2 regions of the Peribacillus sp. NPDC097295 genome follow, and region 1 is predicted to be linked to the other one. Evidence: riboswitches for the same ligand, from Rfam matches in the RefSeq annotation. Region 1 holds a riboswitch; the other holds the start of a gene.
The links. A riboswitch is a leader RNA that binds a small molecule or an ion and turns the genes downstream of it on or off. The one in region 1 is predicted to bind lysine.

Region 1 (3,429 bases):
GTCCATCTTTCAAAGGGCAAGACTCATCTGATCGGCGTCATCATTCCATACACCAACCACCCCTACTATGGAGCAATCATTCAGGGCATTAACAAACAGGCCAATTACCTTGGGTATCATATCGTTATCTTTCAAACACAATATGAAAGAGAGAAAGAAATCCAAGCATTGAAAATGTTACAAATGAAGCAGCTCGACGGCATCATCGTCTGTTCGAGAATATCAGAAATGAAAGTTCTCTTGCAATATCGGGACTACGGTCCGATTATCTTATGTGAAGATACCATGCCATCTGAGTTTTCCTCTATCAGCATCGACCATTATGCCGCCTTTTCCTCGGCCCTCGAATACTTGGTAACCAAAGGGTATAAAAGAATAGGATACAGTCTCGGGCGAAGAAAAAGCAGAAATAGTTCCCTCCGGACAAAGGCGTTCCAAGATACTTTGACAAAGTACCAACTTACAAGTAAAGATGAATGGCTGTTTGAAGGCAGTTACTACATTAAGGACGGAGAAAAAATCTTTCGGGAGTGGGCTTCCATGCACGATAAGCCGGATGCCATCATCATAACTAACGATGATACGGCTGCAGGATTTATTATTACCGCCCAAAAGTCGGGAGTGAAGGTACCTGAAGATGTCGCCATCCTCGGTTTCAATAACGATACGATCAGTGAGATGCTCGGTATCACGACCATATCCCTGCCCCTTGAATCGATTGGGAGAATGGCAGTTGACCTTTTCGAAGAACCCCAAATGATCAAGCATGTAAAGCTCGGCTTCAGTCTCGTTAAACGTAGAAGTGTATAACAATTAGAAATATCAGAAATCTCATTATATACATATATTAACCAGGAGAATATTCTAAGGGGTTTGATTCTTATCAAATTAGGGAAAAAGATACTTGAAAAATAAACATTGCGCTCTCTAGAGGAATATTTTATAATTTTAATATAGCAAATTTCATTCATTGACGATTATTTTTAAGACGGCACTGGAAATTCGCATATTTAATAATTGAATACTTCCTCATTTACCGATGAGTTAGAGGCTGCGGCTTATAAAAGTAAAACGGACGAGATTCAGGAAAGTTGACGACTCCGTTTGAAAGGATAAGTTGCCGAAGTTTAGAAATATTCCTTGTATTTCTAGGCTGGCGATGTTTTCGAAAAGGAACATCACTGTCACGTTTTTATAAAACGTGGGGAGCTATCTTCGGAAGGATTAAACGGGTTTATTATAAACAGCCGTCGATCTTTTTCGACTGCTGTTTTTTTTTATTTCGTTCCCTTCCAGAAAAAGGAGTGTAACATCAATTGGAAAATCCACAAAAAAAATCAAACCCCAGTGAACTGAAAAGGAGCCTGAAAGGTAGGCACCTCATGATGATTTCCCTGGGTGGAACAATAGGTACCGGGCTCTTTTTAGCAAGCGGAGGTGCCATTCATACAGCTGGTCCCGGGGGAGCCTTGGTAGCTTATGCAGTAATCGGCATGATGGTTTTCTTTTTAATGACCAGTCTTGCCGAAATGGCTGCGTATATGCCGGTTGCCGGTTCATTCCGTGTCTATGCATCTAAATTCGTCGATCCTTCTTTCGGTTTTGCGATTGGATGGAATTATTGGTATAACTGGGCCATCACAATAGCGGCAGAACTTGCGGCCGTTGTCCTGATCATGAAATTCTGGTTTCCCGACACTCCTTCTTTTATTTGGAGTGCCATTGCTTTAATCATCATGTTCCTCATTAACTATATGTCTGTTAAGGGATTTGGCGAAGCCGAATACTGGTTCGCTATGATTAAAATCGTGACTGTTATTATTTTCTTAATTACTGGGTTTTTAATCATTTTTGGCATCATGGGTGGAAAAGATCCGATTGGCTTTTCTAATTTCACCATGGGAGAGGGTCCATTTAATGGAGGATTCTTCACCATTCTAGGAGTCTTCATGGCAGCCGGCTTTTCCTTCCAGGGAACGGAATTGCTTGGAGTGACAGCCGGGGAAAGCGAAAATCCGGAAAAGAACATCCCTAGAGCGATTAAATCCGTTTTTTGGCGCATCATCCTTTTCTATATCCTTGCAATCTTTGTCATAGGGATGGTCATTCCATTCACGGATGCTCGCTTGTTGAGTGAAGATGTTGCAGTCAGTCCATTTACACTAGTATTTGAACGTGCAGGCCTTGCTTTTGCCGCGGCTGTCATGAATGCTGTCATCCTATCTTCCGTCCTTTCAGCCGGGAACTCAGGTATGTATGCATCAACCCGTATGCTATGGGATTTAGCACGTGATGGAAAAGCACCAAAATTCCTTGGCAAGCTTGATAAAAGAGGCGTCCCTGTGAATGCCCTTATCGTGACTTCCCTAGTTGGCTGTCTTGCTTTCTTGGCTTCCTTTTTCGGTGACGGCGTCGTTTATATTTGGTTACTGAACGCTTCAGGAATGGCCGGTTTCGTCACATGGGTCGGAATTGCCATCGCTCACTATCGATTCCGTAAAGCTTATGTGGCACAAGGACTTGATATAAAAGACCTGCCATACCGATCAAGACTGTTTCCGTTTGGACCGATTCTTGCCCTTGTCCTTTGCCTCTTCATTATACTGGGACAAGGCTATCAAGCCTTCAGCACCGACGGAATTGATTGGAACTCGATGTTCGTTTCCTATATTGGGCTTCTTTTATTCTTTGTGATATGGTTCGGTTATAAAATTAAACATAAATCCAAAATCATTCCACTTAAGGAATGCGACCTAAAAGTAAAATAAACATTATAGAAAGGACCTGACATTCTCTTAGGAAGAGAAATCAGGTCCTTTTCTTATTTCAGATGATAGACACGGCATTCAAATGCCCGTAAGGGTTCGGAGGAAATCCCTTTGTCCATGTCCTGTTTATAATTGCTGATTAATAAAGTGGCCGATTGTGGATCTAATTCTTCCGGTAAGTTAAATTGCCCATCATATCCTTTGAAGTTGCATAGTACAAGAAGCTTTTCCTCACCAAGCGTTCTCGTATAGGCAAATATTTGTTCATCATCAGGACAAAGCAAATCATAGTGCCCATACACGATAACATCATGTTGTTTACGTAGCTCAATGAGCTTTTTATAAAATTGAAAAATGGATTCCTGATCATTATAGGCCTTCACTGCATTGATTTCCGGATAGTTTGCATTCACCCCGATCCACGGAGTTCCCGTTGTAAAGCCAGCATTCCGGCTGTCGTTCCACTGTACGGGTGTCCTTGCATTATCCCGACTGCGAGCATGAATGGCAGCCATCATCCTTTCTTCCGACCACCCGTAATTATTAACCAAATCTTCATGGGAATTCAAGGTTTCAATATCCCGGTAGTCTTCAAGGCTTTCAAATTTTATATTCGTCATGCCCATTTCTTCACCTTGATAAATATAAGGGGTTCCTTTTA
Region 2 (3,429 bases), on a different contig from region 1:
GACAGCTTTTACCATTTCCTTTTCATTAACGACGGTGGAAACTTTGATTTCGGAAGTGCTGACCATTTTCACTTGAATGCCTGTATTGGCCATTACTTCAAACATCTCTGCTGCTACACCGGGATTAGTAACCATTCCTGAACCAACAATGGATACTTTGGCCAACTCGCCTTCCGTTTCCACACAATCGAATTTCAGATGACTTTTATTGTTTTCAAGAACAAGCAAAGCTGCTTTAGTATCTTCACTCTTAATGGAGAAAGAAAGATTGGTGGTCTCCTCTGCTGTCATGCTTTGGATAATGATGTCCACATTTATGTGGTTTTTCGCAAGTGTCGTGAAAATAGTTGATAACACGCTAAGTGAACGGGGCAATCCATTTACTGTAACTCTTGTAATACTATCCTCAAAAGCGATGCCGCGTACAATTAAATTTTCTTCCATATTTGCTTCCTCCTCAATGATGGTGCCGGATTCTTTTTCTAAGCTTGAACGGACTTCAAGCGGGATTTGATAGTTTTTCGCATATTCAACGGCCCTTGGATGCAGGACCCCTGCTCCTAGATGGGCAAGCTCTAGCATTTCATCATAAGAAATGGAAAGGAGCTTCCTAGCGTTTTGTATGTAGCGTGGATCTGTTGTGAAAACACCCGTTACATCGGTATATATATCGCATCGGTTTGCGTTAAGGGCTGCAGCTATCGCCACCGCAGTTGTGTCGGAACCGCCCCGACCCAATGTCGTGATTTCCCCTTGTCTATCCATTCCCTGAAATCCAGCGACGATGACAATTTTATTCGCTTGTAGCTGTGCTTGAATTCTAGATGCATCGATGTCTAAAATCCGTGCATTACCGTGTACGGATTCTGTCTGCATCCCAGCCTGCCATCCAGTGAAAGATATTGCTTCCCGTCCCTTTTCTATCAATGCCATCGTTAACAGGGAAATGGTAACCTGTTCTCCAGTCGTCAATAACATATCCATTTCCCTCTTACTTGGAGAGCTACAAATGTCATTCGCCATTGAAACCAATGTATCTGTCGTTTTGCCCATGGCCGAAACAACGACTACGACATCGTTCCCTTTTTCCGCTTCCTCGATTACTCGATTTGCAACATTCTTAATTTTCTCGACGCTCCCGACAGAAGTTCCACCAAATTTTTGCACGATCAGTCCCATTCATATGCACCCTCTCTATCTTTTTAGGCAATAAAAAAAGCAATGAGAAATATCTCATTGCTGTGGTTACGTATCCATCCAGTAATCACAGTGAGATAGCTCTCCAGGGTATCAACCCTGACAATCTGCCATCTATTAAATGGTCAGACCAGAAAAACAAGGTATGAGTCTTGTCTTCCTTCGGCGTTATTCCCTTTCAAAACCCGTCATCGAAGCTCATACTCCTCTAGGTTTTTACTATTGAATTACGCACCTCTATCAGCACTCTAAATTGTCATGTTAAAATTTCCTTATCATCATATCATAGGAAAAAGACGCAAGCAAGGTTATTCTTGTAATTTTCTAAAGATTCCCTCTGCTACATTTTTAGGCATACCTGCCTCCATGATTTGTTCAACTGAGGCCTCTTTCATTTTTTTCAATGACCCGAAATGCCTTAATAGTTGCTTTCTTCTTTTTTCACCCACTCCTTGAATATCATCTAGTTGTGAGTGAATGGCATTTTTCCCTCGTAGCTGGCGATGAAACGTAATGGCAAATCGATGCACTTCGTCTTGGATTCTTTGTAGCAGGTAAAATTCCTGACTTCGTGAATCAAGCGGAACCAGCTCAAGAGGATTGCCAATCATCAATTGTGAGGTCCGGTGTTTTTCATCCTTAATGAGGCCAGAAAGCGGGATATCAAGACCGAGCTCATTTACCAAAATGTCCCGGACAGCCTCCACATGACCCTTTCCACCATCAATAATGATTAAATCCGGAAGGGGCAACCCCTCTTTCAAGACGCGTGAATATCTTCTGCGGACAACTTCACGCATTGATTCGTAGTCATCAGGTCCTTTCACCGTTTTAATCTTGTACTTGCGATACTCCCGTTTTTCCGGTTTTCCGTCGATAAAGACGACCAATGCAGATACCGGATCGCTTCCTTGAATATTGGAGTTATCAAAAGCCTCGATTCGATGCGGAGTGAAGATGCCTAATTTATCACCTAGATTTTCCACTGCTTTAATGGTTCTTTCTTCATCCCGTTCAATTAATGAAAACTTCTCTTGAAGTGCTATAGAGGCGTTTTTATTAGCCAGTTGCAGCATTTCCTTTTTAGGTCCCCGTTTCGGATGCAATGTTTTTACGCCAAGCAAACCCTCTGCCAATTCTGCATCAACAGATTCCGGCAATAAAATTTCCTTCGGTTTAAAGTGATTGGCCTTTTCATAAAATTGTCCCAGAAACGTAAGAAGTTCCTGTTCCGGTTCATCATAGACCGGAAACAGGGAAACATCCCTTTCAATCAGTTTCCCTTGACGCACAAAAAATACTTGGACACACATCCATCCTTTATCATAAGAAAAACCAAATACATCCCGGTCGATGAAATCGGTCGTCATCATTTTCTGTTTTTCCATCGTAATCTCGATGTGAGCGATTTTGTCCCGATATTCCTTTGCCCGTTCAAAGTCGAGCATTTCAGAAGCTTCAAGCATTTTTTCCGTTAGTTCTCTTTTTATCTCGGTGTGTCCGCCATTTAAAAATCGGTTAATATCATCGACGATTTGCTTATATTCCTGCTCCTCTACTTCATATACACAAGGGGCCAAGCACTGGCCAAGGTGGTAATAGAGACAGACACGGTCTGGGAGTGTGTTACATTTTCTTAACGGATAAATGCGATCGAGAAGTTTTTTCGTTTCATTGGCTGCAAAAGCATTGGGATATGGACCAAAATATTTCCCTTTGTCTTTCTTGACCTTTCTCGTAATGATTAAACGTGGATGCTTTTCCGCTGTCAACTTGATGAATGGGTAGGTCTTATCATCCTTCAGCATGACATTATATTTTGGATCGTGTTTTTTGATTAAATTCAATTCTAAAATGAGCGCCTCGATATTGGACGAGGTGACGATATATTCGAAATCCTCTATTTCATTTACGAGCCTGAATGTTTTTCCATCATGTGAACCCGTAAAATATGAGCGGACGCGATTTTTCAATACTTTCGCCTTGCCTACATATATGATCGTTCCCTGACGATCCTTCATTAAGTAACAACCAGGCTGATCAGGGAGAAGGGCAAGTTTATTCTTAATCCGTTGATTCATGCACATTCAGCCTCCTGTTCTCCCATTTTACAACTAATTATATATCAAAATACAAAAAAAAGCTTCGAGTCCGCAGACTTGAAGCTTTTTTCTCTTTCATATTAAGCGTGTTTAGCAAGAAGTTCAGCTAGAGCTTCCTTCGGTTGGAATC

Region 2: another riboswitch for lysine. It lies ahead of ACIQXN_RS00635 (aspartate kinase); the one in region 1 lies ahead of ACIQXN_RS05285 (amino acid permease).

Annotation. Positions count from the first base shown of each region.
Region 1 covers NZ_JBIWCW010000002.1:435,612-439,040, reverse strand. Annotated here, with positions in the region: gene ACIQXN_RS05290 (LacI family DNA-binding transcriptional regulator) at 1-810, shown strand, start outside; lysine riboswitch at 1,038-1,220, shown strand; gene ACIQXN_RS05285 (amino acid permease) at 1,317-2,768, shown strand; gene ACIQXN_RS05280 (glycoside hydrolase family 13 protein) at 2,822-3,429, opposite strand, start outside.
Region 2 covers NZ_JBIWCW010000001.1:131,223-134,651, forward strand. Annotated here, with positions in the region: gene ACIQXN_RS00635 (aspartate kinase) at 1-1,179, opposite strand, end outside; lysine riboswitch at 1,268-1,445, opposite strand; gene uvrC (excinuclease ABC subunit UvrC) at 1,506-3,278, opposite strand; gene trxA (thioredoxin) at 3,380-3,429, opposite strand, start outside.